Regions from separate parts of the Janthinobacterium sp. Ant5-2-1 genome, predicted to be linked through region 2. Evidence: predicted binding sites of a transcription regulator. Region 2 holds the regulator's gene; each other region holds the start of a gene.

Region 1 (7,149 bases), on a different contig from region 2:
CGACCTACTCTGGCTTGGCTTCCGCAGCCTTGGCAGCCTTGTCGGCGGCTTTGTCCGCTTTTTCCGGTTTTTCAGCAGCCAGCGGCGGCAGTTCGCGTACGCCCAGCGAAGCGCGGACCTTGTTTTCGATTTCGCGGGCCAGCGCCGGACGCTCTTGCAGGAAGGCGCGGGCGTTGTCCTTGCCCTGGCCGATGCGTTCGCCGTTGTAGCTGTACCACGAACCGGATTTTTCCACGATCTTGGCATCCGAGCCCAGGTCCAGGATTTCGCCTTCGCGCGAAGTGCCTGCGCCGTACAGGATGTCGAAGTGCGCTTCCTTGAACGGTGGCGCGATCTTGTTCTTGACGACCTTGACCTTGGTTTCGTTGCCGATCACTTCATCACCGGACTTGATCGAGCCGGTGCGGCGGATGTCCAGGCGCACGGAAGCGTAGAATTTCAGCGCATTGCCGCCGGTGGTCGTTTCCGGGCTGCCGAACATCACGCCGATCTTCATGCGGATCTGGTTGATGAAGATGACCAGAGTATTGGTGCGGTTGATGGAACCGGTCAGCTTGCGCAGGGCTTGCGACATCAGGCGCGCTTGCAAGCCTGGCAGGGAATCGCCCATGTCGCCTTCGATCTCGGCGCGTGGCGTCAGCGCGGCCACGGAGTCGATGACGACGAGGTCGACGCTGCCCGAACGCACGAGGGCGTCGCAGATTTCCAGCGCCTGCTCGCCCGTATCCGGTTGCGAGATCAGCAATTCATGCAGGTTCACGCCCAGCTTTTGCGCGTAACCGACATCCAGCGCGTGCTCGGCGTCGATAAAGGCGCACGTGCCGCCCAGTTTTTGCATTTCGGCGATGGTTTGCAGGGTCAGCGTGGTTTTACCCGACGATTCCGGACCGTAGATTTCCACCACGCGGCCGCGCGGCAAGCCGCCCACGCCCAGCGCGATATCGAGGCCGAGCGAACCGGTCGACACGACTTGCACTTCTTCGATCGGTGCGCTGGCATCCATGCGCATGACCGAACCTTTGCCAAACTGCTTCTCGATCTGCGCCAGTGCGGCGGCGAGCGCCTTGGCTTTTTCCGATGCGGGTACTACAGCTTTTTTATCGTCCATATGTTCTTTCAGCCGTTCTACAGTTGCGGATTCACGTGACGCATCTACGTGAACCGTGCAGCCTGCGATAGCGCCAGTGGGTTAAATTCTTTACACAGACAGTACTGTATAAAAAAACAGTGATCAATGCAAGCGGAACGTGGATTTGTTTTGAAACAGATCAATACAAGCCTGGATTTTCACAAAAATTCGCCACCTTGCGGAAAATGAAACACAATACAAGCTTCTACCGCCGCAAAGCATAGGAAGTGCACCATGCGTATTTTACTTGCCGAAGATGACAGCGTGCTGGCCGATGGCCTGACCCGCTCGCTGCGCCAGTCCGGTTATGCGATCGACTACGTCAAGACGGGCCAGGAAGCCGATACGGCCCTGTCCACCCAGGAATTCGACTTGCTGATCCTCGACCTGGGCCTGCCGAAAATGTCCGGCCTGGAAGTGCTGCGCCGCCTGCGCGCGCGCGCCTCGCTGCTGCCGGTACTGATCCTGACGGCCGCCGATTCCATCGAACAACGCGTCAATGGCCTCGACCTCGGTGCCGATGATTATATGGCCAAGCCGTTCGCCTTGTCGGAACTGGAGGCAAGAGTGCGCGCCCTGACGCGCCGCGGCGCCGGCGGCGGCGCCACCATCATCAAGCACGGCCCCCTCAGCTATGATCAGGTGGGACGCAGCGCCTACATCAACGACCAGATGCTCGACCTGTCGGCGCGCGAACTGGGCTTGCTGGAAATCCTGCTGGGCCGCACCGGCCGCCTCGTCTCGAAAGAGCAGCTGGTCGACCACCTGTGCGAATGGGGTGAGGAAGTGTCGAACAACGCCATCGAAGTGTATGTCCACCGCCTGCGCAAGAAGATCGAGGTGGGCGGCGTGCGCATCGCCACCGTGCGCGGCCTCGGCTATTGCCTGGAAAAATATTCGGAAGCGGCGCGCCTGAACGCCGAAGCGGGCGAGTCGGCAAGCCCGGCCAGCGGACCCGCGAGCAAGTGAAGGCACGCGAGGCGCCAGCGGACGAACCGGACGACGACGACTGGTTCGAGCCGCCCACCACCGAGCAGGATGACACCATCGAGCATTCGCTGTTCGGCGAAATCCTCGACTGGATGCTGGCGCCCCTGCTGCTGCTGTGGCCGATGAGCATCGCCATCACCTATCTGGTGGCCAAGGGCATCGCCAATCAGCCGTTCGACCATGCGCTGGAAGACAGCGTGACGGTGCTCACGCAGCAGGTCAAGCAGGCCGACGGGGCCATGCTGCGCCGCGCGCCGGACAGGAACCAAAAGAGCAGCAATAATAATGGCCGCGACTTGCTGCGCGGCGACGATGTCGACACCCTGTATTACCTGGTAGTGGGACCGCGCGGCGAATACTTGGCCGGCGACCGCGATTTGCCGCCACCGCAAGACCCCGACAAATACCGCAGCGGCATGGTGCTGTTTCGCAACGACACCATCCACGGCACGCCCGTGCGCGTGGCGTTCAGCTATCTCGATATTGCTTCCGGCAACGACGAGGAACAAAGCCGGGCGCTGGTGCAAGTGGCGGAAACCTTGGAAAAACGCGCCCAACTGGCCAATGAAATCATCAAGGGCGTGATTTTGCCGCAGTTCATCATCCTGCCTGTGATCCTGGCCCTGGTCTGGTTTGCCCTGGCGCGCGGCCTGTCGCCGCTGGCGCAATTGCAGGAACGCATACGCGCCCGGCCGCCCGACGATTTATCGCCCATCGAATCGGGCCAGGTACCCGAGGAAATCACGCCGCTGGTCGGTTCGCTCAACGAGATGCTGGCGCGGCTGTCGCTGTCGATCGACATGCAGAAACGCTTCATCGCCGATGCCGCGCACCAGATGAAGACGCCGCTGGCCGGCATGCGCATGCAATCGGAGCTGGCCTTGCGCCAGACCGACCACGACGAGATCCACCGCTCGCTGCTGCAGCTGGCGAAAAGTTCGGAAGCGGCCACGCGCCTGGTCAACCAGCTGCTGGCCCTGGCGCGCGCGGAAAACCAGCCGCAGGCGGGCACGGCGTTCGAGCCGATCGAGCTGAGCGAACTGGCGCGCGGCGTGGTGCAGGACTGGGTGCAAGCGTCGTTTGCCCAGCATATCGACCTGGGCTTCGAGCAGCCCGCGTATTCGATCATGATTTCCGGCAATGCCATGATGCTGCGCGAGCTGCTGAGCAACCTGATCGACAACGCCCTGCGCTACACGCCGTCGGGCGGCAGCGTCACGGTGCGCGTGCGCAGCACCCTGGAGCTGGCCATCCTGGAAGTGGAAGATACGGGCCCCGGCATTGCGCCGGCCGAGCGGGCGCACGTGTTCGAACGCTTTTACCGCATTCTCGGCAGCAATGTCGACGGTAGCGGCCTGGGCCTGGCCATCGTGCGCGAAATTGCCCAGCAGCATGGCGCCGAAGTCGATATTTTCAACAATCCGCGCGCGCAGTCGCCAAAGCTGCCGGGCACCCTGCTGCGCCTGAGCATCGCCCTGCTGTTGCCGGACGCGCCAGAAGAGGATGACATCACGTATGGATAAGCCGAGCCCACCCCTTGCCCCGGCGCGGCCGTCGCACGCGCCCAGCCCCGAATTGCAGGCGCGCCGCGACATCCACTGGCGCAAGACGCGGCGCCTGACGGCCATCTTGCTGCTGGTCTGGCTGCTGACGGGCTTCCTGACCGTGTTCTATGCGCGCGAGCTGTTGCACCTGAATCTGTTCGGCTGGCCCCTGCCCTTCTATATGGCGGCCCAGGGCGCCTCGCTCGTGTACCTGGCCATCATCGCCTTCTATGCCTGGCGCATGCGCCGCCTGGACCGGGCTTTTCATGCCGAGGAACAAGCATGAGCGGCCACCCTACCTTCTTTGCCCGGCTGAGCCGCTACTACCTGCTGTTTACGGCCGGTTTCGCCGCCTTCCTGCTGGCCTTGTCCGTGCTGGAACAGGAAGGCATGCCGCGCGCGTGGATCGGCTACCTGTTCATGCTCGTCACCATTACCCTGTACGCCACCATCGGCGTCATCAGCCGCACGTCGAACGTCACCGAATACTATGTGGCGGGGCGCAGGGTGCCGGCCATGTTCAACGGCATGGCCACGGCCGCCGACTGGATTTCGGCAGCCAGCTTCATCAGCCTGGCCGGCGGCCTGTACCTGAACGGTTTCGACGGCCTGGCCTTCATCATGGGCTGGACGGGCGGCTATTGCCTGGTGGCGCTATTGATCGCCCCCTACCTGCGCAAGTTCAGCCAGTACACGATTCCCGATTTCCTCGCCGCCCGCTACGGCAGCGGCACCGACAAACGGGGCGCCAGCGTGCGCGTGGTGGCCGTGGCCGCCACCATCATCGTGTCGTTTACCTATGTGGTGGCGCAGATCTACGCCGTCGGCCTGATCGCCTCGCGCTTCACGGGCGTGGATTTTTCCGTCGGCATCTTCCTGGGCCTGGCCAGCATCCTCGTCTGCTCCTTCCTGGGCGGCATGCGCGCCATCACCTGGACGCAGGTGGCGCAATACATCATCATCCTCGTCGCCTTTTTGATTCCCGCCATGTGGCTGTCGGTCAAGCATGCGGACAATCCCGTGCCGCAGATCGCCTACGGCAAGGTACTGACGCAGCTGAGCGCGCGCGAACACGTGCTGGAAACGGACCCGAAAGAAAACGAAGTGCGCACCATCTTCCGCCAGCGCGCGCAAAGCTACCAGGCGCGCATCGACGGCTTGCCCGGCTCCTGGGAGCAAGGCCGCCTGGCGGCCCAGCGCCAGCTCGACAGTTTGCGCCAACGCAATACCTCGCTGTTCGACATCCGCAACGCGGAGCGCTACCTGATCGCGTATCCGAAAAGTCCGGACGAAGCACGCGTGCTGTGGCAAGCGGCGCAGGCGCAGAACCAGAAACGCGCCGAGCCGATCATTCCGCACGCGCAGCCGTTTCCCGCCGCCGACCGCGAGCAATCCGACATCAAGCGCAACAATTTCCTGGCCCTCGTGTTTTGCATGATGCTGGGCACGGCCGCGCTGCCGCACATCCTCATGCGATCGTACACCACGCCTTCCGTGCACGACACGCGCGTGTCCGTCTTCTGGACCCTGTTCTTCATCCTGTTGATCTATCTCACGATTCCCGCGCTGGCCGTGCTGGTCAAGTACGATATCTACTCGGCGCTCGTGGGCACCCAATACGCGAATCTGCCCACCTGGGTGTCGTACTGGGCCAATGTGGACAAGCTCAGTCCCCTGATCAGCATCGTCGACGTCAACCGCGACGGCATCGTGCAACTGGCGGAAATTTCCATCGACGCCGACGTGCTCGTTCTGGCCACGCCCGAGATCGCCGGCCTGCCCTACGTGATTTCCGGCCTGGTGGCGGCCGGCGGCCTGGCCGCCGCCCTGTCGACAGCCGATGGCTTGCTGCTGGCCATCTCGAACGCCCTGTCGCACGACATCTATTACAAGGTGGTCGATCCCAGCGCCTCGACGCAAAAGCGCGTGACGATTTCAAAATTGCTGCTGCTGGCCGTGGCTTTCATCGCCGCCTATGCGGCCTCGCAAAAGCCGGCCGATATTTTGTCGCTGGTGGGCGTGGCCTTTTCCCTGGCCGCCTCGACCCTGTTCCCGCCGCTGGTGCTGGGCGTGTTCTGGCAACGCGCCAACTACCAGGGCGCGCTGGCCGGCATGCTGACGGGCTTTGGCGTGTGCCTGTACTACATGCTGCATACAAGCACCATGCTGGGTGGCAATGCCAGCGGCCAATGGTTTCATATTGCACCGATTTCCGCCGGCATCTTCGGCGTGCCGGCCGGCCTGGCCGCCGCTATTCTGGTCAGCTGGCTGACGCCGGCGCCGGGACGCCGCAGCATGGGGCTCGTCGAACATATCCGGGCGCCGGAGTGAGCGTCCATCTCAATTTTCTTCCAGGTTACAACACACCATGCCCAAGGCTTTCTTGCGTCTGCTACCTATCCTGGCCGCCTGCGCCAGCCTGTTTGCCATCCCCATACAGGCGCACACCGCCGTCGCGCCGCCACCGCTGTCGGCCTTCTTCGCCAATCCCGAATTCAGCGGCCCCCAGCTGTCGCCCGATGCGCGTCACCTGGCCGTGAAAGTGAGCGGCGCGAACAATCGCGAACGGCTGGCCATCGTCAACCTGCTCGATAACAGCATCAAGGTCGTGGCGCAATTCAGCGATGTCGACGTGGGCGACGTCGAATGGGTCAACAACGAACGCCTGATCCTGAACACGCGCGACCGCCAGACGGCGCCCGGCGACATGCGTTTCGGGCCGGGCCTGTTTGCCGTCGACCGCGACGGCGGCAATTTTCGCCAGCTGGCCGCCCGCAGCGCCATGCCCGATGCCTCCACCTCGATCTATAAACTGCTGCCCTGGCATACCTACCTGACGGGCCAGCGCGGTGCGCAGGATTCCCAAGCTGTGTATGTGCGCAGCACCGTGTACGCCTCGACGGGCGAAGTCGACTACGAGGGCTTGCGGCAGCTCGATACGCTCACGGGCCGCAGCACGACCGTCAAGCCGCCGGGCAAGGTGCGCCGCTGGCTGCTCGACCAGCATGGCGAACCGCGCCTGGCCGTGACGCGGGAACGCAATATCGAAAGCATCATGTACCGGGAGCCGGACGGCGGCGCCTGGCGTACGCTGGCGCAATTCGACGCCTACCTCGGCGGCCCCGACGCCTTCACCCCGCTCTCCTTCGGTCCGGACGGCACCCTGTACGTGAGCGCCCGCATGGGCAGCGATACGCTGTCCGTGCATGCCTACGACCTGGCCAGCAGTCGCATCACAGCCACGCCCCTCATCTCGCTCGACGGCTATGACTTCAGCGGCAATCTGATCGCCGGGCAAGGCAAACTGCTGGGCGTGCGCCACCTGAGCGATGCGCGCGCCACGCGCTGGTTCGATCCCGCCATGACGGCGACCCAGGCGCGCATCGACGCCCTGTTGCCAGCGACCATCAACCTGGTCTCGCTGGCGGCCCGCCCTACCACACCCTTCATGCTGGTGACTTCGTATTCCGACCGGCAGCCGGGCAA
Region 2 (7,149 bases):
GTATAGCACGAGATGATGACCCACATCGGCGGCATGGCGTCGGCTGAACTGGAGTAGCCTGCGGCGATCAGCAGCATCCAGATGATGCCGATGGTTTTTTGCGCATCGTTGCCGCCGTGGCCCAGGCTGTAGGCGGCCGCCGAGACCAGCTGCAAACGGCGGAACCACTTGTCGACCTTGCGCGGCGTCGAACGCACGAATATCCATGACACGATCAGCATCATGATGGAGCCGAACACGAAGCCCAGTACCGGTGCGATGACGATGAAGGCGACGGTTTTCCACAGGCCGGCCGCGACCAGCGCGCCCGTGCCGGACTTGGCGACAGCGGCGCCCACCAGGCCGCCGATCAGGGCGTGCGAGGACGACGATGGAATGCCGTAGTACCAGGTAAACAAATTCCAGAAGATGGCGCCCATCAGCGCGCCGAAGATCACGTACTGGTCAATCACGGCCGGATCGATGGTGCCCTTGCCCACTGTGGCGGCCACGGTCAGCTGGTGGAACACGAAGATGGCGACGAAGTTGAACGTGGCGGCCATGGCAACCGCGGTCTGCGGTTTCAATACGCCCGTCGAGACCACCGTGGCAATCGCGTTGGCGGCATCGTGGAAGCCGTTCATGAAGTCAAACAGCAGCGCCAGGACGATCAACAGGCCTAGCACGTAGATGCTGATTTGTATGGTCATTATAGTTTCTTTTCTGATTCTGGTTCAGGACAGGCCCAACGCTTACGCGTTTTCGACGATGATGCCTTCGATAATATTGGACACGTCTTCGCAACGGTCGGTCACGGTTTCCAGAATTTCGTAGATCGCTTTCAGCTTGATCAGGTTGCGCACGTCCGGTTCGTCGCGGAACAGCTTGGACATGGCGGCGCGCATCACGTGATCGGCGTCCGATTCCAGGCGATCGATCTCTTCGCAGATGGCGACGATCTTGCGCGAGTTGTCCATGTTGTGCAGCATGGCGACGGCGTCGCGCACTTTTTCGGTACAGGCCAGCACCAGTTCGGCCAGGCGCTTGGCTTCCGGCGTGACGGCCTTCAGGTCGTACAGCGAGACGGTTTGCGCCGCATCTTCCAGCAGGTCGAGGATGTCGTCCTGGCGCGTGATCAGCTGATGGATGTCGTCGCGGTCGATCGGCGTGATGAAGGTCTTGTGCAGCATTTCCACGGTGGCGTAGGTGACTTTGTCCGCCTGTTTCTCGATGCTTTCGATCGCATGCACGCGGTTTTCCAGGTCGTCGAAATTGGTCATCAGGCCGAGCATCTCTTTGGCGCCCTTGACGCACAGTTCCGCGTGCTGGTTAAACAATTCAAAAAACTTGCCCTCAGTGGGCATCAAGCGTCCAAACATGTCATTCTCCGTTAAGCATTGAGTCGTGTTATTTACTACAGAAAGCCGCCCCGTTGTCGGGGGCGGCCAATGGAATATCAGTGCTGCTGTGTTAGTCGCCTTGGTAAAGCGCCAGGCCACCACTGTAATTGCCAAATTTGGTGTACTGCCCCATGAAGGTGAGGCGGATGCTGCCGATTGGACCGTTACGCTGTTTACCGATGATGATCTCGGCCGTTCCCTTGTCCGGCGAGTCGGGGTTATACACCTCGTCGCGGTAAATGAACAGGATCACGTCGGCATCCTGCTCAATAGCGCCCGATTCGCGCAAGTCGGACATGACAGGACGTTTGTTCGGGCGTTGTTCCAGCGAGCGGTTCAGCTGGGACAGCGCGATCACGGGGCAACCGAGTTCTTTCGCCAAGCCTTTCAAGCCCCGTGAAATCTCGGAAATTTCCGTGGCGCGGTTGTCGCCCGGCGTATTGGCCGACATCAGTTGCAAGTAATCGACGATGATCAGGCCCAGCTTGCCGCATTGACGCGACAAGCGGCGCGAGCGGGCGCGCAATTCGATGGAATTGAGCGCCGGCGTTTCATCGATGTACAACTGCGCGTCGTTCATCTTCTGGATCGCATTCGTCAGGCGCGGCCAGTCTTCGTCGTTCAGGCGGCCAGTACGCAAACGGTGCTGGTCGAGCTGCCCGACGGAGCCGAGCATACGCATGGCCAGCTGGGCGCCGCCCATCTCCATCGAGAACACGGCCACGGGCAAGCCGCTGTCGATGGCCACGTTTTCGCCGATGTTGACGGAAAACGCCGTCTTACCCATCGACGGACGGCCCGCCACGATCACCAGGTCGCCCGGCTGCAGACCCGAGGTCATGCGGTCGAGGTCGATGAAACCGGTGGGCACGCCCGTGATTTCACTCTGGTTGTCACGGCTGTACAGTTCGTCGATGCGCTCGACCACCTGCGTCAGCAGAGGCTGGATGGCGGTCCAGCCCTGGGCGCCGCGCGCGCCTTCTTCGGCGATGGCGAAAATCTTCGATTCGGCCTCGTCAAGCATCTGCTTGACTTCCTTGCCTTGCGGGCTGAAGGCCGTGCCGGAGATATCGTCGGCGACGGTGATGAGTTTACGCAGCACGCCGCGGTCGCGCACGATCTCGGCGTAGCGCCGGATGTTCGCGGCCGATGGCGTGTTTTGCGCCATGGCGTTCAGGTAAGCGAGTCCGCCCACATCATCGGCCTTGCCGAGCTGGGTCAGGGTTTCAAAAACAGTAATGACATCGGCTGGCTTGGAAGCGTTAACCATCTTGACGATTTGCTCGAAGATGATGCGATGGTCATAGCGATAGAAATCCTCCGCATGCATGAAGTCGGCGATGCGGTCATACGCGGCATTGTCGCGCAGCAGACCACCGATGACGGATTGTTCTGCTTCGATCGAATGCGGCGGAATACGGAGGGAATCCAGTTGCGGATCAGAGGGGGCGTTCATGGCGCGAATTATACCCGCTTCGGCGTGCTGGCAAAAATAAAGGGCTGAAATTGAGCGAAAAAAAGGCCACAAAAAAGCCGGGCGAACCCGGCTTTTCATAGTGCGGCAATGCTTGCGGGCCAGGCCCGCAGACAATTACGCGTTCGCGTCTGGAACGACAGCGATAACAACTTCCACGACCACGTCGGTGTGCAGAGCAACCGAAACGTTGTGCTCGCCAACGATCTTCAGCGGGCCGGTAGGCATGCGGATTTGTGCTTTTTCAACAGCAAAACCTTGCTTGGTCAGCGCTTCAGCGATGTCGAAGTTGGTGACGGAACCGAACAGACGGCCATCAACACCAGCTTTTTGAGCAACTTGAACGGTCAGGCCGCTCAGTTTTTCGCCCTGGGCTTGCGATGCGGCCAGTTTGGCGGCAGCAGCTTTTTCCAGTTCGGCGCGCTTGACTTCGAATTCAGCCACAGCGGTTGCCGTAGCACGACGTGCCAGGCGTTGCGGGATCAGGAAGTTACGTGCGTAACCGTCTTTGACTTTGACGACTTCGCCGAGGTTACCGACGTTAACAACTTTTTCTAACAGAATGATTTGCATAGTTCTTCTCCAGGAATATCTGACCGATTAAGCGTGGTGCAGATCGGTGTATGGCAGCAGCGCGAGGAAGCGAGCGCGCTTGATTGCGGTGTCAACTTGGCGCTGGTAGTGCGCTTTGGTACCGGTCAGGCGTGCTGGCATGATCTTGCCGTTTTCTTGGACGAAGTCTTTCAGCGTGTCGACGTCTTTGTAGTCGACTTGCTCAACGTGAGCTGCGGTGAAGCGGCAGAACTTCTTGCGTTTGAACAACGGGTTTTGCTGTTTGCGTTTTTCTTTAAGCTTGAGCTTATTTTTGTCGAACTTTTTACCGAATGCCATGTCAGGCTCCTGTATCTAAAATGCGCTAGTCAGAATTGACTGCACTAAAATCAATGATGTGAAACACCAAACTCTTGCTGTTGCGGCTCTTCCTGGCCAGGAAACCCGTGAACTGATACACCCCACCCAAGCTTGCCTGACTGAACCTGCCTGAAATTTCGCCAGCGGCTAGCGCGGCAACATCAAACTCGGTCAAACGGGCAATCCCTGCTTCCATCTGCTGCGAACTGTGCTGCAATACTGCATTCACAATCGGCAGCCCTGCCGGGGTATAGCGCAATATTTCGCGCTCGGCAATGATGGCGGTTACTTGTAGCTGGTTCAGCGCACGATCCCGGTCAAGAATTAAGCTGCTGCTGCGGCGGCTGGAGCGGCTGCTGGTGCTTCGGTGCGGTGGCTTTTGGCCGCGTCTTCGCGTTGTACCGATTTCATCATCGGCGAAGGAGCTGTTTCAGCTTTCTTCATTTTAACGGTCAGGTGACGCAACACGGCATCATTGAATTTGAATGCTGTTTCCAACTCGACCAGGGTCTCGTTGTCGCATTCGATGTTCAGGCAGATGTAGTGTGCTTTAGGCAGCTTTTGGATCGAGTAAGCCATTTGACGGCGACCCCAATCTTCCACGCGGTGAACCGAACCGCCGCGGGTGGTTACGCTGGCTTTGTAGCGTTCGATCATCGCGGGCACTTGCTCGCTTTGGTCCGGATGGACGATAAAGACTATTTCATAATGACGCATGCAAACTCCTTCAGGTCGGATTGATAATCGCCCACCCCGGCGTCAAGACGGGTGTGGGAAGGTCAGCCGAAGATTATAACCGCCTTTTGCAAACGTTTCAATCATTCCTTCCACAAGCGCCCGAAAAGCCCGTGCGCCGCCGCGCTTTGCGCCCATGGACAAGTATTTCTTGCGAAATTCGCCCAAAACACGGAAATCCCCTTGCATAGTGGACGATACTGTACAAAAATACAGACTGTTCATATAGACAGCATTTTAGTATGCACCCACCGCTCATGATCAAGCTGACAGCACGACAAGAACAAATCCTGAACCTGATCAAAGACGCGATTGAAAACACGGGCTTCCCTCCCACCCGTGCCGAAATCGCCAATGAACTGGGTTTCAAATCGGCCAACGCGGCCGAAGAGCATTTGCAGGCCCTGGCCCGCAAGGGCGCGATCGAGATTTCGCCCGGCACCTCGCGCGGCATCCGCCTGATCGGCGCGGCCGCCGAAGCGCCGCCGTCGAAAGTGCCGGCAGCGCTGCTGATGTCGCTGCCTCTGATCGGCCGGGTGGCGGCAGGCTCGCCCATCCTGGCGCAGGAAAACCTGGAAGCGAGCTACAACGTGGACCCGGCCCTGTTTTCGGCCAAGCCCGACTTCCTGCTGAAAGTGCGCGGGTGGTCCATGCGCGACGCCGGCATCATGGATGGCGACTTGCTGGCCGTGAAAAAGGTCGACAGCGCCAAGAATGGCCAGATCGTCGTCGCCCGCATCGGCGACGAAGTCACCGTCAAGCGCTACAAGAAGACGGGCTCCGTCATCGAACTGCTGCCGGAGAACCCGGACTTCAAGGTGATCACCGTGTCGCCCGAAGACGAGTTTGCGTTGGAAGGCCTCGCCGTCGGACTGATGCGCAGCTGGCATTAAACTGCAGCACGTAAAAAAGGGCCGCGACAGCATGACTGTCGCGGCCCTTTTTACATGGTGCGCGGCTGCTTATGCATCCAGCGCACTGCTGAAATCCTCCAGCAGATCGGCCTCATCTTCGATGCCCACCGACACGCGGATCAGGGATTCGGCGATGCCCATGCTGGCGCGGCGCTCGGCACCCATCTCGTAGAAAATCGTGTGGGCGACGGGAATGACGAGGGTGCGCGTGTCGCCCAGGTTGCTCGCTGGAATAGCCAAATTCAAACGATTGAGGAAATCGAAGCAGTCGATGCCATCCTTCAGCTCAAAGCTGAACAGCGAGCCATAGCTGCGGAACAAGTCCGTTGCCAGCGCGTGCTGCGGGTGCGACGCCAGGCCCGGGTAGTGCACGGCCGCCACTCTCGGGTCCGCCTGCAGCATGGTCGCCAGCGCCAGGGCGTTCGAGCAGGTGCGGTCCATGCGCAAGGCCATGGTTTCCGCGCCGACAGCGATATGGTGCGCCGCTTCCGGCCCCAGCGAAGCGCCGAAGTCGCGCAAGGCCTTGGCGCGGATTTGCGCGATGCCCCACTGGGCGGGCGCCGCCTTTTTATAATTTTCAAAGATGTTCGGATACCGCGTCCAGTCGAACACGCCCGTGTCCGTCAAGCTGCCGCCCAGCGCATTGCCATGGCCGCCGATGGATTTCGTCAAGGCATTGACCACCAGACCCGCGCCCACGGCTTTCGGGCGGAACAGATATGGCGTCGTCATCGTGTTGTCGACGATATACAAAATGCCCTTCTCCCGGCACAAGTCGCCGATCCTTGCCAGGTCGGCGATCTGCGTACGGGGATTGGCGATGGTTTCCACAAACACAATGCGCGTGGCCGGCGTGATGGCGGCCGCCACGTTGGCGACATCGGTGGCGTCGACAAACGACACGGCTATGCCCTGCCCCGTCACCGTTTGCCACAGGCTGTTGGTGTTGCCAAACAAAAAGGCCGACGACACGACATGGTCACCGGCGCGCAACAGCGATTGCACCACGGCGCCGATGGCGCCCATGCCGGTGGCGAAGCACAAAGTCGCCACGCCGTCTTCCATCTTGTTGACCTTGTCTTCCAGCGCGGAGACGGTCGGATTGCCCTGGCGGCCATAGCGGAAGCCCGCTTCCTTGCCCTGGAACACGGAAGCCAGCTGGCGCGCATCGGCGTAACCGAAGGCAACGGAAGTATGCACGGGCTTGTGCAGCGAGCCGTGCTCGATGCCCTTGCGGCGGTCGTTATGCAGGATGGTGGTGGTGAAGCCGTAGTTTTTTTTATCGTTCATGATCGCAAAGAAAAAAAAGCCCGGCATCGGCCGGGCAGGTACTTATGCTTCTGTCGTGGCCAGGTTCAGGTTCAGCTGGGAACGCGGCGTATCTTCGGGCGCTGCCGCCTTCGGATGGTGGCGCGCATATTCCAGGCGGTCCAAGTATTCCTGCGATACGTCGCCCGTCACGTAGACGCCATCGAAGCACGACGCTTCGAAATTGGTCAGTGCCGGGTTGACGTCGGCGATCGCCTGCTTCAGCGCGCCGATATCCTGGTAGACCAGGTAGTCGGCCGTGATTTCGCGGCACACTTCTTCCGTCGTGCGGCCGTAGGCGATCAGCTCGTCGCGCGTCGGCATGTCGATGCCGTACACGTTCGGGTAGATCACCGGTGGCGCGGCCGAAGCGAAGATGACCTTCGTCGCGCCCGCTTCACGCGCCATCTGCACGATTTCACGGCTG
Region 3 (7,149 bases), on a different contig from region 2:
AGTACGCGTCGAGTTTCGGCACCTACGTCGAACCCTCGACCGGGATCGCTTACTACGCGTTCAAGAAACTGTCGGTCAACATCGGCAAGAAGGAATACCGTGGTATCGACTGGGATCTGTCGGCCAACCACAAGTTTTCCTTCGGTAAGCTGACTGCCCAATTGAGCGGTACGCACATGTTGCACGCTAACTACACCAAAGCAGGTAGCGACAATATCTACACCAGCAACATGAACTTCTTCGGCGACACCAACGAAGTTACGTTCCGCAACCTGATGAAGCTGACGACGACCCTCGATACTGGCCGCCTGAGCAACACGGTAACGGTCAACTACCGTAACGGCTACACCGATGCAGCCGCTACCGTGTACAACCTGGCAACCAAGAAAGAAGAGAAAAACTTCCGCCTGCAAGTGCCGTCGTACACCACGTTCGACTGGCAAGCACGTTTCGCCTTTGACAAGCAAACCACGATCCGCGCAGGTATCAAAAACCTGTTCGACCGTGCACCACCGCTGTCGCTGCGCGCATCGTCGGGCCACCAGATCGGTTTCGACCCACGCTACGCAGATCCAATGATGCGTTCGTTCTACGTCACCGGCAACTACAAGTTCTAATGTGACGTTTTGAATTAGCTTGTCTGAAAGCGCCTTGCACTTCACCGTGCAAGGCGCTTTTTTTATGCCGAAGGTCGTCGCAGACGAAAAAAAAGGAGCCGCAGCTCCTTTTTTGTACCGGCATAATTGCTGTTACGCCGTCGCTTCGCCGCCCAATGCTTCGACCACGTCGGCCATCAGCTTGGAGAGCTCGCCCGTCATCAGCATCACGTCGCCGTCGAAACGCTCTTCGTCGTTCTTCGTGCTCGATTCCGTTTCCTTGATCACGTCCAGCGGCTTGACGCTCTTGATGGCCAGCGACTCTGTCAGCACGAACGAGATCTTGTCGTTCCACGTCATGGCCAGGCGCGTGCATTGCTTGCCGGCCGCGATGTGGCGGCGCACGTCGTCCGCTTCCAGGGTGTGGCGCACGTAGCGCACGGTGGCCTTGCTCTCGCCCGTGGCGCGCAATTCCGTATCCATGTCGACCGTGAAGCCGGCAGGCGCATCGTCCGCTTGCAGCCATTCCGTCATCACCGCCACGGGCGAGCGCTGCACGCGCAGGCTTTCCAGCGGCAGTTTGTCGACGGCTTTCAACAGCAGCTTGATGACTTCATCGGCTTTCGCCGGGCTGGCGGCATCGACCACCAGCCAGCCATTGACGGGGTCGATCCACGTCCAGACGTTGCTGCGGATGCTGAAGGCGCGCGGCAGCAGTTCGTCGGCCACGCGTTCCTTCAATTCCTTCATGGCTTTCTTGCCAGGCGCAAAGCCTTGCGCTTCTTCCATCTCAGCGGCGCGGGCCTTGGCCACTTGGTTGATGACGGTCGCTGGCAGCAGTTTCTTTTCCGTGCCCAGCAGGATCAGCATCTGTTTGTTGACCACGTGGACCAGGCCGCCGTTCGGGCGTGGCGTATCCCAGCCCTGGCGCATCAGATCCATGCTGGTCGCCGGCGTAAATTTGTTCGAGGACAAGGCCTCTTCCAGTTGTTCTGGCGTGTAAGCCCACGGTGCGGGCAGGCGGTAAATCTGAAGATTCTTGAACCACATAGTTTTTGTCTTCCGTTTGTTTCAGTAGTGCCAGGGGAACGCCATTCTACACTTTCGACACGGGAATGCCGTCAAAAGCGCGGACTGGCGCGGTGTTGTTGCTGCGTGGGGAATGCCGCTACAGGGCGGGAAACAGCTCCGCCTGGGCTGGCGCCTGCCGCGTCACGATGGCAGGATCGGACAAGGTCGAGATGCGCACGCCCAGCAGGCGGATTTTCTTGTCAAATGGCACGCGCCGCAAGCAATCGCGGCTGGCGCGCAGGATGGCGGCGGCATCCGCCGTGGCGCTGGGCAAGGTGATATCGCGCGTGACGGTGCTGAAATCCTCGAAGCGCAGCTTGATGCCCACCGTGCGCCCCGCCAGCGACTGTTTGTCGAGGTCGCCCGCCACGCGCGTGCACAGGCTTTCCAGCTTTTCCGACAGGGTGGCCCGGTCGCGCACCACCTGCAAGTCGCGCTCGAACGTCGTTTCGCGGCTGACGGACTTGGTTTCCCGGCTCGTCTGCACGGGGCGGTCATCGATGCCCAGCGCCGCCTGGCGCAGCCAGCCCGTGTACAGGTCGCCGAACTGCGTGCGCAGCATGGCCATGTCGGCCCGGGCCAGCTCGCCGATGGTATTGACGCCCAGCGCTTCCAGCTTGGCCGTGGCCTTCGGGCCGATGCCATTGATCTTTTTCGCCGGCAAGGGCCACACGCGCGTTTCAATATCTTCCGGGTGCAGGATGGTCAGGCCGTCCGGTTTTTCCAGGTCGGAACAGATTTTCGCCAGTAATTTGTTGGGCGCCAGGCCGATCGAGCACGACAGGCCCGTCGCCTCGAACACGGCCGCCTTCAGGCGCGCCGCCATGGCCGGCGCCTGCTCGCCGTATTCGGTGAGGTCGACATAGATTTCATCGATGCCCACGTTCTGGATGATGGGACACAGCTGGGCCACGGCCTGCTTGAAGCGGGCCGAATAGTCGCGGTAAGCCTCGAAGTCGGCCGGCAGCAGGATGCTGTCGGGCGCCAGCTTGGCCGCCTTCATGATGCCCATGGCGGAAAACACGCCGAACACGCGCGCCGCATAGGTCGACGTGGTGACAACGCCGCGCCCCACGTAGTCGCGCATGCGCGCAAACTGCCGCGTGCCGTCTTCCTGCAGCACGGGCTGCTGCAAGCGCCCGCCGCCGATGACGACGGCTTCGCCGCGCAATTCCGGATATTTCAACAGTTCCACGGAGGCAAAGAAGGCGTCCATGTCCAGGTGCGCTATCCAGCGGCGGGCGGTGGGCGGCTCGGGAAGGGGGGAGGCAGATGTGGTCAAGGACACCTCGCGGCGGGATACTGTAGTTATATACAGTATCGCTGGAAATGCCCATGGATGCAAGTTGAAACGCACGAGCACGGCGGTTGCTTTTCTCAATAGCAAGATTACAATCCTGACACAACTATGAAAAGGAGTCGCCTTGTCTATCGCCCATCACGCTGCGCGCCGCCGGTCCGCCTGGTTATCCATCCTGCCGGCCCTGCTGCTGTCCACCCTGGCGCCATCCGCGCTGGCCGCCGACGCCACCACCGTTGCCACCATGTCGGCACCCATTGCCGCCAAGACAGCCTGGCAGGAAACGCGCCACGGCACGGTCGTCACGGACGACTACCGCTGGCTGCAAAAGAAAACCGATCCCGCCGTGATCGATTACCTGAATGCGGAAAACGCCTACACGGCCGCCGTCACGGCCCCGATCCAGCCGCTGGCCGACAAGGTGACTGCTGAAGTGAAGGGACGCATGCAGGAAGTGGACCTGTCCGTGCCTGCGCGCCAGGGCAATTTCTACTATTACACGCGCATGGAAGCGGGCAAGCAATATCCGATTCATTGCCGCCGTCCCGTGGGAGCCAGCGGCGCCTACGATGCGCAGGCGACAGAGGAAATCCTGCTGGACCAGAATCAATTGGCCGAAGGTCACAAATTCTTTGCCGTGCGCGCATTCAGCATCAGCCCGAATGAACAGTTGCTGGCCTACACCACCGACACGACGGGTTTCCGCCAGTACGAGCTGCATGTCAAGGATTTGAAAACGGGCAAGCTGCTGACGGACACCATGCCGCGCGTGACCTCGCTGGCGTGGGCGGCGGACAATGCCACCCTGATGCTGGCGCAGGAAGACGCCACCACCAAGCGCTCGGACCGCGTGTTCCGCCTGGCCCTGGGCGGCGCGCCGCAACAGGTCTACCATGAACCGGTGGAACAGTTCGCCATCCACGTGGACCGCACGCACGACAAGCAGTTCTTCGTGCTGACCTCGGGCAGCACGGATACGAGCGAAGTGCTGCTGCTGCCGACGAACAAGCCGCAAGGCAGTTTCCAGAGCGTGCTGAAACGCGAAAAAGGCCACCGCTACATCGTCGAGCACCGCGACGGCCAGCTGTATATCGTCACGAATAAGGAGGCGAAGAATTTCCGTGTCGTCAGCGCGCCGCTGTCCGCACCGCAGCCGAAGAACTGGAAGACCGTCGTGCCGCACAACAAGGATGCCGTGATCCAGTCCATCGACGTCTTCCAGGGCTACCTGGTGGTGATGGAAAAAGCGCGCGCCCTGAACCGCGCGCGCATCTACGATTTCGCGCATAAAAATTGGAAAACGGTGCAGTTCGACGACCCCGTCTACCTGGCGACGTCCGTTGGCACGCCGGAATTTTCTGCCACGCAATTTCGCATGTCCTACCAGTCGCCCGTCACGCCGCCCACCGTCATTGACGTGGCAATGCAAGACGGCAAGCGCACGGTGCTCAAGCAGCAGGAAATCGTCGGCGGCTTTGACGGCAGCCGCTACACGACGCAGCGCCTGTGGGTGAAAGCGCGCGATGGCGTGCAAGTGCCGCTGTGGGTCGTCTACAAGAAAGGCGTCAAGCTCGACGGCTCCGCGCCGCTGCTGCTGTACTCGTATGGCTCGTATGGCATTTCCACGGAAGCTACTTTTTCCATCAGCCGCATCAGCCTGCTGGAGCGGGGCGTGATCTATGCGCAGGCGCATATCCGCGGCGGCACGGACATGGGCGAAGCCTGGCATGAAGACGGCATGCTGATGAAGAAGAAAAACACCTTCAATGACTTCATCGACAGCGCCGACTACCTGGTGCGCGAAAAATGGACGAGCCCGAACCGCCTGATCATCCAAGGCGGCAGCGCCGGCGGCCTCTTGATGGGCGCCGTCGTCAACATGCGCCCCGAGCTGTTCCACGCCGTGCACGCTGCCGTACCGTTTGTCGACGTGATGAACACGATGATGGACGCCAGCCTGCCCCTGACGACGGGCGAATACCTGGAATGGGGCGACCCGAACCAGAAGGCAGCCTACGACTACATGCTCAGCTACTCGCCATACGACAACATTGCGCGCAAGAATTACCCGGCCATGCTGGTGACGACGGGCCTCAACGACAGCCAGGTCATGTACTGGGAACCGGCGAAATACGTGGCCAAGCTGCGCGCATATAAAACGGACGGCAATCCGCTGCTGCTGAAAACAAATATGGGCGCCGGCCATGGCGGCGCTTCGGGCCGCTATAACGCCATCGCCGAGAACGCTTTCAATATGGCGTGGATGCTGTCGCAGTGGGGTATTACGGAGTAAAGTGAAAAAAGCGCTTGCAGAAGGATTTTAGCCGTCCTATAATAGCGCCTCTTCCAGACGTGGTGACAAACGTCGGGATGGTTTTCTGAGACAAGCAACGGGTGCTTAGCTCAGTTGGTAGAGCGGCGCCCTTACAAGGCGTAGGTCGGGAGTTCGAGCCTCTCAGCACCCACCAAATCAGAAAACTGTCCAGTGCTTCATGGATCAGCAACACAGATCATACGAGCTTGGAGTGGTAGTTCAGTTGGTTAGAATACCGGCCTGTCACGTCGGGGGTCGCGGGTTCGAGTCCCGTCCGCTCCGCCAATAAAAGAAAAGCCCTTTGGTTCTCTGAACCGAAGGGCTTTTCCCATTTCAGAAGCCAAAAACACGTCAGCTCCCCCTTCCCTGAATATTTTTGCGCTTTTCAGCAAAAAAACTGCTGTTCGCCCTCAAGAATAGTTGCACAAGCACGAAAGCGCCCCCTATAATAGTGCCTCTTCCAGACGTGGTGACAAACGTCGGGATAGTTTTCTGGGTATGCGGGTGCTTAGCTCAGTTGGTAGAGCGGCGCCCTTACAAGGCGTAGGTCGGGAGTTCGAGCCTCTCAGCACCCACCACCAATACAGAAAATTATCCAGTGCTTCATGGATCAGCAACACAGATCATACGAGCTTGGAGTGGTAGTTCAGTTGGTTAGAATACCGGCCTGTCACGTCGGGGGTCGCGGGTTCGAGTCCCGTCCGCTCCGCCAATAAAAGAAAAGCCCTTTGGTTCTCTGAACCGAAGGGCTTTTCCCATTGTGGGGCCGCAAATGCTCTAGAATCAGCGCTACCCCGACTCCGCTCCTGCCTGATGCGCCTGCCCCGCAGCTTTTCCCCCTATCTCGCCCTGCGCTTGCGCCTGGCCCATCATGCTTTGCTGCAATTTGCCGCCAGCCTGGCCAGTTCCATGGAAATTCTCGTGTTCCTGGCCGGCCCCGTCTTGCTGGGCCTGCTCAGCGTCATCGCCCTGCCCGGCTTTCTCGCCGTCACCCTGCCCTGGCCCGCCGCCCTTGGCCTGCTGGGCGCGCAAGCGTTGCTGACCTGCCTGCCCGCCTGGCTGCTGCGCAAGCGATTGTTGCCGGCCAGTACCGCCGCCTGGCTGCGCCAGCTGCCCTTGTCGCCACGCCTGCGCTGGCACGCCGATATCGCCGTGGCCGGCATGCTGATGCTGCCGCTGGGCCTCGCCTATGCCGTCTCGGCCGGCATCTGGCTGGCGAAGTCGCCACCCTGGCTGCGCCCGGCCGCCGTGCCCGGCGTGGCCGCCACCGTCGCCGTCTGGCTGCTGGCCTGGCTGCTGACGACGCTCATCGTGACGCAGCGCCTGCGCGCGCCGCGGCCGGCACAAAAGGCGCGCGCCCCCACGATGACGGCCTACGTGCCGCAACGGCCCCGCTGCTCTACCCTGTTCCTGTGGCGCCAACTGTTCTGGCTGCCGTTCTGGCGCAACGAGAATATGATCGGCCTGCAGCAAAGCCTGCTGCTGGCTACGGCTGGCGCCAGCATGCTGGCCTGGCTGCTGCGCACACCCCTCGTGCCCGCACCGCTGCTCGGTTTGCTGGCCAGCGCCAGCCTGGTCATTGTGACGGACCGCGGCGACAAGGCCGTGCGCGAGCAGATCGCCGTACTGCGTCCCGTGCTGAACGCCTGGCCCCTGGCCAACGCCACCTTGCTGCGCCTGGCCTGCGCAGCCAGCCTGCTGCCACCGTTTGCCGTGCTGCTGGCAGGTGCGCTCTTGCTGCATTGCATCGATCCCGCCGCCTTGCAACAGCGCGTGGCCAGGGTGTACGCCTTCACCGCCAGCGCGGCCCTGCTGGCCATCGTCGGCTTGCCCCGCCTGACGGCGCGCGGGCGCGTCGCCCTCGTCGT

Evidence for each region. The regulator LexA, encoded in region 2, represses DNA repair genes until DNA is damaged. The targets are predictions, from matches to a motif close to ACTGTATNNNNATACAGT.
Region 1: the regulator LexA is predicted to act here: its motif matches at 1,212-1,229, upstream of recA (recombinase RecA).
Region 3: the regulator LexA is predicted to act here: its motif matches at 2,969-2,986, upstream of dinB (DNA polymerase IV).

The regions. Positions count from the first base shown of each region.
Region 1 covers NZ_LNCE01000013.1:41,384-48,532, reverse strand. The annotation lists gene recA (recombinase RecA) at 5-1,108, opposite strand; gene ASN89_RS04610 (response regulator transcription factor) at 1,364-2,098, shown strand; gene ASN89_RS04605 (sensor histidine kinase) at 2,095-3,642, shown strand; gene ASN89_RS04600 (DUF4212 domain-containing protein) at 3,635-3,949, shown strand; gene ASN89_RS04595 (sodium:solute symporter family protein) at 3,946-5,994, shown strand; gene ASN89_RS04590 (alpha/beta hydrolase family protein) at 6,032-7,149, shown strand, end outside.
Region 2 covers NZ_LNCE01000025.1:58,724-65,872, reverse strand. The annotation lists gene ASN89_RS09390 (inorganic phosphate transporter) at 1-692, opposite strand, end outside; gene ASN89_RS09385 (DUF47 domain-containing protein) at 732-1,358, opposite strand; gene ASN89_RS09380 (replicative DNA helicase) at 1,450-2,835, opposite strand; gene rplI (50S ribosomal protein L9) at 2,971-3,426, opposite strand; gene rpsR (30S ribosomal protein S18) at 3,454-3,744, opposite strand; gene priB (primosomal replication protein N) at 3,770-4,069, opposite strand; gene rpsF (30S ribosomal protein S6) at 4,090-4,482, opposite strand; gene lexA (transcriptional repressor LexA) at 4,758-5,393, shown strand; gene ASN89_RS09350 (cystathionine gamma-synthase family protein) at 5,463-6,704, opposite strand; gene purF (amidophosphoribosyltransferase) at 6,747-7,149, opposite strand, start outside.
Region 3 covers NZ_LNCE01000040.1:78,070-85,218, reverse strand. The annotation lists gene ASN89_RS14175 (TonB-dependent receptor) at 1-617, shown strand, start outside; gene ASN89_RS14170 (recombination-associated protein RdgC) at 750-1,646, opposite strand; gene dinB (DNA polymerase IV) at 1,765-2,949, opposite strand; gene ASN89_RS14160 (S9 family peptidase) at 3,092-5,260, shown strand; tRNA gene ASN89_RS14155 (tRNA-Val) at 5,360-5,435, shown strand; tRNA gene ASN89_RS14150 (tRNA-Asp) at 5,490-5,566, shown strand; tRNA gene ASN89_RS14145 (tRNA-Val) at 5,784-5,859, shown strand; tRNA gene ASN89_RS14140 (tRNA-Asp) at 5,917-5,993, shown strand; gene ASN89_RS14135 (hypothetical protein) at 6,095-7,149, shown strand, end outside.